One region of the Fictibacillus sp. UD genome, then DNA from elsewhere that is predicted to be linked to it. Evidence: a T-box and tRNA genes for the amino acid it is inferred to sense, from the RefSeq annotation. Region 1 holds a T-box; the other holds one or more tRNA genes.
What was found. The T-box of region 1 lies ahead of argS (arginine--tRNA ligase). A T-box ahead of a tRNA ligase gene usually reads a tRNA of that ligase, here a tRNA-Arg.
Positions count from the first base shown of each region.

Region 2: it has a tRNA-Arg gene. The T-box ahead of argS (arginine--tRNA ligase) is inferred to sense a tRNA for this amino acid. The anticodon was not compared.

Region 1 covers NZ_JARUHH010000003.1:201,761-206,407, forward strand. The annotation lists gene P8610_RS07220 (2-oxoglutarate dehydrogenase E1 component) at 1-297, opposite strand, end outside; gene rarD (EamA family transporter RarD) at 469-1,404, opposite strand; gene argS (arginine--tRNA ligase) at 1,510-3,192, opposite strand; T-box leader at 3,237-3,444, opposite strand; gene P8610_RS07235 (hypothetical protein) at 3,492-3,773, opposite strand; gene P8610_RS07240 (MATE family efflux transporter) at 3,861-4,647, shown strand, end outside.
Region 2 covers NZ_JARUHH010000001.1:234,269-238,915, reverse strand. The annotation lists gene ilvD (dihydroxy-acid dehydratase) at 1-368, opposite strand, end outside; gene ilvE (branched-chain-amino-acid transaminase) at 393-1,295, opposite strand; tRNA gene P8610_RS01210 (tRNA-Arg) at 1,699-1,775, opposite strand; tRNA gene P8610_RS01205 (tRNA-Gly) at 1,964-2,037, opposite strand; gene P8610_RS01200 (metallophosphoesterase family protein) at 2,109-2,651, opposite strand; gene P8610_RS01195 (XTP/dITP diphosphatase) at 2,636-3,247, opposite strand; gene P8610_RS01190 (hypothetical protein) at 3,292-3,414, opposite strand; gene P8610_RS01185 (GerMN domain-containing protein) at 3,837-4,647, opposite strand, start outside.

The sequences.
Region 1 (4,647 bases):
AAACTCTCCAACTGGATATAAGTTAGCAGCTAAATGACCGTAAGTACGGATGTTTTCTGCCAATTTTAAAGCAGCTGCCAATTTCTCTAAATCCATTCCATCAAAACTCTGTGCAGTACGTTGATTTGTTTCAGAACCCTCACTTGGAGGACCCCAAGCATCAAATCTCTCTTTGAATGAACTGTCAACAGATTCCGGATCCACGCTATATTGATCATATAGTTCAAGGACATAAGCCAGGTTTGGACCGCTCAGTCCTTGCCAAGGATTTTCTGATTTGGAACGTTGATGACTCATCTTTTGTTCCCTCCTGCTTCCCTTTGTAAGTATTGTGCTGTTGCTGTTAACAGGTGATTCATCATTTCTCGCCCTTGATATTTCCCTATTTAAAGCGCTCTCAAACAATGAATGAAAAGAACCTTATCATTGATAAGGTTTCAACTGTAAGCAATGGTCATTGCCATTATACTATATTTTCGCAGAAAGTGAATTTTGTTTTTTACGATTTATGAGATAATTTGCCCATTTTGTTCTGCTGAGTGTAAATATAAGGAGTGCAATCCAAATTAAAGTAAATGAAATAACGTGAATTCTGCTGAATGTTTCATGATACAGGAACACACCTAAAATGAGCATAATAGTCGGTGCAATGTATTGTAGAAAACCGATCATGGTCATGGAAATACGTTTAACACCTTGTGCAAAACAAATCAGTGGAACGGCGGTAACGAGTCCTGCTCCCCATAATAGAAATGTTGTTAAAGATCCTCCTGAAACAAATGAAGCTTCACCATTCCATTGAAGGTAAACTAAGTAAATAAAGGCAAAAGGAACAACAAACATGGTTTCAAATGTTAACCCTGTTAACGAGTCAAAACTTCCTAATTTTTTTGCGAGTCCATATAGGCCGAAAGAAAGAGCTAAAAAGACCGCCACCCAAGGGAATTCTCCATATTGCCATGTCAGTAGGAAAACACCGCATGCTGCAATAACAAACGAAACAATTTGCCAGCTGTTTAATTTTTCTTTTAGTACAAGCATGCCTAACACAACACTTACAAGGGGGTTAATGTAATAACCTAAACTGGCTTCTACTACATGATTTGTATTTACTGCCCAAATATACATCACCCAATTTCCGCTAATCAACACGGAGGCAGTTAACACGGAAAAAAATTGTTTTCGATTGGTAATGAGTACTCTTAAATCTTTTTGTAAAGTATTTTTCCTTTTTAAAAGGATCATTACACCGATCATCAGTAAAAATGACCAGAAGATACGATGAGCTAAAATTTCACCTGAACCAACTAAATCGAGCGGCTTCCAGTAAAGAGGCAGAAAACCCCAGATTAAATAGGATAATGCTGCATACCATATGCCTTTTGTATGTTCATCAGTTTTCATATTTCGTTCCCCGATTCCCTTATATAAGTTGAAGTTATAAGATTATATAACGGAACATAAAAGGTTAGCCAGCAACACGACTTAAACAGCTGAGTCACCCACTTTTTACATTCGATTTGGTGTTTGGATCCCTAATAATCGCAGACCTTCTTTTACAACAATCTGGACGGACGCACATAATGCCAATCTTTCGGATGTTTCAGGACTGTTTAGAATTTTATTGTTTGCATAATATTGATTAAATTTATGAGATAGCTTCAACAAATATTTTGAAATGACTGAAGGTTCTTTTCGTTTGAAGGCCTGTTCAACCATTGCAGGAAAATCATTTAAGACAGAAATGAGATCCCAGCTTTCTTCCTCAATTGAAATTTCTTGCGGCAGTTCCCCATCAAAGTTTCCTTTGTTTAATAGCGTCTGAATTCTTGTGGCTGTATATTGGACATAAGGACCTGTATCACCTTCAAATCTAAGCATCTGCTCAAGTGAAAATTCCACGTCGTTTCCTTTTTCATTTTTAAGGTCATGAAATATGACTGCACCTACACCAACTTGTTGTGCCACCGTTTTTAGTTCTTTTAGTTCAGGGTTCTTCTCTCGAATGTTTTGTTCAGCTAACTGTATTGCTTCAATTAGGACTGTTTCAAGAAGTACCGTTCTCCCTTTACGAGTGCTCATCTTTTTACCGTCTTGTAAGATTAGACCAAACGGTACATGGTGCATGTTATCTGCCCAATCATGGCCAAGTTTTTTTAAGACACGTTTCACTTGTTCAAAGTGTAATGACTGTTCATGACCGACCACGTAGAAGGCTTGATCGAAGGAGTACGTGTTCTTTCTATAGATGGCAGCAGTAAGGTCACGTGTCGCATAAAGAGTTGCACCATCCGTCTTTTTAATTAAACATGGCGGAATATCGTCACCTATTCTAACGATTTGAGCACCTTCTGACGTTTCTAACAAGTTTTTTCTCTGAAGCTCTACTACCGTTTCTTCCATCTTATCGTTAAAAAAGGATTCTCCGTTGTATGAATCAAACTGTACATCCAAAAGTTCGTATATCTTTTGAAAGGCTTTTAATGAAGCATCTTTAAACCATATCCATAATTCTGTTGCTTGCGGATCATGGTCTTCTAATTTCTTGAACCACATTCTTCCCTCGTCATTTAATGAAGGATCGTTTTCTGCCTCTTCATGAAAACGAACATAGAGCTTTGTTAATTCTTCAATCGGATTAGCTCGTACTTTATCTTCTTCTCCCCATTTTAAGTAAGCGCAGATTAACTTTCCGAACTGAGTACCCCAATCACCGATATAGTTGATTCTTTCTGTTTTGTATCCGCATTTCTCACTGATCGATGCTAATGAGGAGCCAATCACGGTAGAGCGGAGATGGCCCATAGAAAAAGGTTTTGCGATATTAGGAGAGGAAAGATCGAAAACAATTGTCTTCTCATTGCCGAAATCATGATCTGCATAATTCTCTTTATCTTGTAATATCTTCGTTAAAAGCTCTAAAACTGCCCTTTTTTTATTAAGGAATACATTTAAATAACCGCCTGCTGCTTCTGCTTTCTCAAACTGATCTGGAATAGTTCCTGTAGCAAGCTCGCTCGCGATTTCATTCGGGGATTTCTTAAGAATCTTTGCCAGTTGAAAACAAGGAAAAGCTAGATCACCTTGATGGATTTGTTTTGGCTTTTCAATTAATTTCTCAATTTGGTCCAACGATCGTTCATCAACCAGTTTATTCTTTAGAAAAATTGCAAATTGTTTTTTACCGTTCATTCTTTCTCCCTCCCAAAATAAAAAAACCGCCTCTTCTAGTTACTAGAAGAGACGGATGATTACCGCGGTACCACTCTCATTGCCTTAAAAAGGCCGCTTGACCTGTTAACGGGATGTGCCCGGTTTGCCCTACTAATCATTTCAAGCAAACATTTCCAAAGTGCGCTTCGTCTGAATGTTGTACCAGGCTTTCACCAACCCTGGCTCGCTATGACAACTTTTACAGAGTACTCTCTTTTTCATAAATATTCTGTCATATAGTTTTTCATATTATATGAGGGCGAAAGAAAAAAGTCAACTTATTCCTTTTTATCAATATCCAAGTAATCTCTCATTTGTTTTATATATCGCTTTAACCTGAAAAGTGTTTCTGTGCGCAAGTATTTGGAAGTGAATGCTGCAGATATGGCAGATACTGAAACAAAAACTCCATGATTTGATACCCTTACAGGTATAACGCCAGTAAAGATTGTTTCACCGCTGTTTTTATATAAAAGTTCTGTAGAAACAAGCACGATTTTTTCTTCTGCTTGCTCTCCTGGCAGAACAGATTGAACTTCAAAAAGAAATTGTACGCTCATAGTTACTCCTTTACGTGGATTACATATGTTTTATGATATAATGCATTGTCTTGAATTGACAGTTTAAACAATAAAGGAAGTATGCAGATGATACAGACATATTCATTTAGAGATAAATATAAAAGTTTCCTATTATTAGTCGTTCCTGTTTTAATCACTCAGTTGGGGTTATATGCTATGAATTTTCTTGATACGGTAATGAGCGGGCGTTCAGGAGCCGATCAACTAGCAGGTGTCGCTATTGGATCAAGTTTATGGGTCCCTATATTTACAGGGCTAAATGGAATCTTAATGGCACTAACTCCTATCGTTTCACAGCTTGAAGGAGCTAAAAATACTAAAGGTGTACCTAGATCCGTGATGCAGGCTGTATACTTATCCGTTGTTGTATCGATTATTGTTCTTATACTAGGTTCATTGGTTTTAAATCCAATTTTAGGAGCTATGTCATTAGATCAAGAAGTCGAGAAAGTAGCAAGAGGCTATTTAATTGCTCTAGCTTGCGGTATTCTACCCCTTTTTTTATACGGAGCATTGCGTTCTTTTATAGATGCACTTGGTCAGACAAGAATAACGATGTTTATTACACTAATTGGATTACCTGTAAATGCTGTTTTTAATTACCTGTTGATCTTCGGTAAAGCGGGATTCCCAGAATTAGGCGGTATTGGTGCAGGTGTTGCTTCCGCGATTACGTATTGGATAACAGCTTTAATAACCGTAATCATTGTTATGAAATTCAATCCTTTTAGAGGTTATAAACTATTTCGCAAGTTTTACACCCCTTCATTAAAAGCTTGGAAAGAACAATTAAAAATTGGTGTGCCGATCGGACTTGCCATCTTTTTTGAAGTAAGTATTTTTGCAGCAGTTA
Region 2 (4,647 bases), on a different contig from region 1:
GTGATTTTATCGCAGTTTGGTATATAAAACACACCGTCAAACCAGTGGGCATTAATTACGGTTTCTGCAGCGTCTGCAATGACTTCTCTGCTCGGAAGCGAATACCTCATTCCAATATGCCCCATCGCAATACCGTCATCTACCCCGATCGTATTAAATTCAAAAGGTATTCCGCCTGCTTCTCTAATGGCTTCTTTTACCCACTCACCAACTTTGTTGAGATGCATATGCCCCGGAATAATATCAACATAGGAATTACAAACACCGATAAATGGTTTATCCATATCCTCTGGTGCAACTCCCGCTGCGTGGAGAAGACTTCTGTGCGGGGCTCTATCGATTCCTTGTTTGATCATATTACTGCGCATATCTGTAACACTCCTATACTTCTTTTATCCCGCTTGAACGGATTGATTTGAATAAACTTTCACACCTTCTTCAACTACTTTTTTTCTAAAGGATTCTAAAAGTTTGTTTGTATGCTCACCTGGAGCACCGTTTCCGATAACTCTGCCATCCACTTTTACAACTGCGATAACTTCAGCAGCCGTACCAGTTAAGAAAACTTCATCTGCTACATAAACATCGTGTCTCGTAAAAGGTTCTTCCACCATGTTGTAGCCCTGGTCGCGTGCAATCTCGACAATCGCGTTTCGCGTGATTCCTTCTAGAGCTCCTAAGTAACCTGGAGGCGTCTTAATGGTATTGCCTTTTATAATAAATACATTGTCAGCTGAACCTTCCGCCACATAGCCTTGATCGTTTAGCATAAGCGCTTCACTAACACCTGCAAGACTCGCTTCGATCTTGACTAAAATATTGTTTAAGTAATTTAATGATTTTACTTTAGGACTTAATACATCCGGACGATTTCTTCTGCTTGCCACCGTGATGATTTCTAAGCCAGTCTCATAAAGTTTCTTAGGGAAAAGAGCAAGCTGCTCTGCAATTACGATGACACCCGGCTGGCCGCAAGAGAAAGGATCCAGTCCTAAATTTCCTTTTCCTCGTGAGATAACTAAACGAATATAAGCATCACGATATTCATTTTTCTGGAGCGTTTCGACAATGATGTCTGTTAACTCTTCTTTAGTGTGTGGAATTTTAAGCATAATGGATTGAGCCGATTCGTATAAACGTTGAAGATGTTCGTCTAAACGATATACATTGCCGTTGTAAACACGAATACCTTCAAACACCCCATCTCCATATAAAAATCCATGATCATAAACTGAGACTTTGGCGTCTTCCTTTAATACGTACTCACCATTAACGTAAACCCATTGCTCCTGCATCGTGATCCTCCTTTTCTTTACATTTCAAATTATTAGAATTTTTTAAAAATAAGTTAATAATTGTTGACAATATTACGCCCATATTCCGTAAGGGTCAACCATGAATTTAAAGTTTTTTTATTATATTCTGACTTTTCTGTTATTTTGTATACGCTTACATTCCCATGGACATAAGGATAGTGAGTCATATAAAAACGTATTGTAAACATTTATGAAGCGCTTACAATTAGTGTGATAAAAAAAAGAGCCTTACACGATCATTGTTGTTTTTGAAATTAGTTGATGAAGAAATTTTCACTAAACTGTCTATAGAATTCAACAAAAAAACTCAAACAAAAAACACACCTTCCGTCCTTTAATAGAGGACATCAGGTGTGTCGATAATTGTTGTATGTATGTATTATGGCGTCCCAGGAGAGATTCGAACTCCCGACCGTACGCTTAGAAGGCGTATGCTCTATCCGGCTGAGCTACTGGGACATATGTATTGGAGCCCATTCCGCATAGCAATGCGCTTTCCGCATTACCATGCGCTGCGGGCACACAGTGATTTGTTCCACCTGTCGACCGTGGATACAAATATGTTTTTATAACATGCATTTTAAATGTAAGATCTGTAAACTTTAGATGTAACTTTTCATGTGCCATTTGAACGTGAGAAAAACAAATGGAGCGGGTGATGAGAATCGAACTCACGACCAGAGCTTGGAAGGCTCTTGTTTTACCACTAAACTACACCCGCAGACAATTTAGATCTTGTCGCGACGACATAACTAAATATACATGATATCCAAAAAAGAGTCAACCATTTTCTTAAACTTTTTTATTTTTATTATTTATCTTTTCCCCAAAGGTTTTACATAACTGATCTATACGTATACCATCTAATGAATAAAAACTTACTGAAACCATTCCTTCTTCAATCTCAAGGACTGCATATGTCTTTTCAAATGTCCCTCTTGGCAGTCTTATACTTCCTGGGTTGATGAAAATCATCCCTTCACGTTCAAAGGCTTCAGCAACATGTGAGTGTCCAAAACAAGCTATCTTTGCCCCAGTTTCTTCGGCTCGATAAGCAAGAGAAAGGTATGACATCTTCACATCGTACAAATGACCGTGTGTTATATATATACATGTTTGTCCTAACAGTTCAATCGCTTCATTGGGGAAATCATCGCCTAAATAATCCATATTTCCTTTTACCGTTACAAATCCAGACAGTTCTTCTGCATTTGTCGATAATTCGGAATCACCGCAATGTATCATTAAGTCAACTTCACCGTCAAAACGCTTCTTTAACGTTACTAATTCATCTGTTAAACCATGACTATCACTAACGATTAAGGCTTTTCCCATAGCAGATCCTCCTCATTGATCAGGTTCTTTAGTTTCATTAGGGCAACAGCTCTGTGGCTTATTTTATTTTTTTCTTCTTTCGCAAGTTCGGCCATAGAACGATTTAATTCAGGAACAAAGAAGATAGGGTCGTACCCAAATCCTTGAGATCCTCTTTTTTCTCTCAAAATTTCACCTTCACATTCACCTTTTACAACGATGGTCTTTTTATTCGGCCTTGCGAAAGCCAACGCACATACAAATCGAGCACTTCTTTGTGTTTCAGGTACGTTTTGAAGTTCAGCTAAAACTTTGTTCATATTATCTTCATCACTTTTCTGCAGCCCTGCATATCTTGCGGAATAAACGCCAGGCTTTCCTTCCAAAGCATCGATCTCTAAGCCTGAGTCATCAGCTATCACGGGTATGTTCATCTGTTGAGAAATCGTTTCCGCTTTTAAGATAGCATTTTCTTCAAACGTCGTTCCTGTTTCTTCGACATCAGGACTTCCTTCAATATCTGATAAAGAGAGGATCTCACACCCAAGATTCTCAAACATGGATTGAAATTCCTTTACTTTTCCTTTGTTTTTTGTAGCGATTAAGATCTTCATTATGTAAACCTCCGTTTTGTAAAAGTCCTTTATGTAAAACTTTGTCTTTATTGGTAGTAGTTGACTTCTGTTCCAGATACTCGCTTTCCGCGGGGCAGGCGGTGAGCCACATTTGTTCGTTTCACTCTTAAGTGTCTCACCTGCCCGCCTGTCCCGCAGGAGTCTCGCATCTTACACTCCATTCAACCGTCAAAGAAGAAAAGAAAAATAAGGAGTGAAAGCACAAACTTTTTTAAAAAACCTTTCCAAAAGTTTGCTGCAATAGGTGCCATTTGAAAGGCGTGTCACTGGTCATAAGAGAATAAAAGCCCCTCGCTACTATCTCTCTCGCTTGCAGACAATGTAGCTCACAGCACATCCCAGATAGAGACAACAAGAACTAAATCAAGTTGATTGGAGTGTAAGGCGCGAGACTCCTGCGGGACGAGTGATCAGGTGAGACCCTTAAAGGTGCAAAGCGGCAAGGGGCTCACCGGTCGCCCCGCGGAAAGGGAGCGCCTGAAATGGAAATCAACTACTTACAAGGACAACAAAGTTCATTAAAAAAGAGACGATTCCCTCGTCTCTTTACTGTATCACAACCTATTTGATTTTAAAATTCACCTGTATTTACTTCTTTTGGTCTTGAAACCGGTGCTGTAAGTTCCTTGCCTTTTTCATTAAAGATTTTCGATTTACCATCTACTTTAATCGCTACTTTCTTTACTTCTGAAAGTTCAGTTAAAGAAAGAACGATAGAATTCAATACTTCATCCGCAATCATGCTCTCTTCTTTGTTATCTAGCAAAGCGCCGTTAAAGTTTAGTGTAACTACACCATCTTTAACTACAGGTGTACTCAATAGCTTCACATCTGTTCTAAAGTCTGTAAGAAGGCTGCTTTCTGCAGACGGGCCATCGATCAAATGTTTGATCGTTGCGGTAACTTTATCTGTTCCTTCCTTTGCTACTCGGCGTGTTACCGGAACATAATACGTCTGGTCTTGAGTCTGAGCTAAGAAATAAAGAGTTACCAGTTCGCTATTTGTAATATCAGCAACGCTGCCATTCTCGAGGTTAATCCCGTCTACTCTGCTTACACCGTCACCAACAGGGGTATTGTTTACAGGCATTGAATTTTGGTTCTTTCCATCGATTTGAATTTTTACCTTTTTAATATTATCGAACTGAGTAAGTGTAAATGTAATAGCTTGGAGAATTTTCATTTCATCTGTAGCATTATATTCAGTAAATTCTTTAGAGAAGTTCGCAGTCGCTGTCCCCTTTTTAATGTTTACAGATAGAACCTCTGTATCTGCGGGTAATACTGCTTGAAATCCATTAGGCAGAATATTGCTTACAGGACCATCTTTAACAAGATACTGCAAGACTTGCTTTGCTGTTTCATCATTTTTTGGAAGAGCC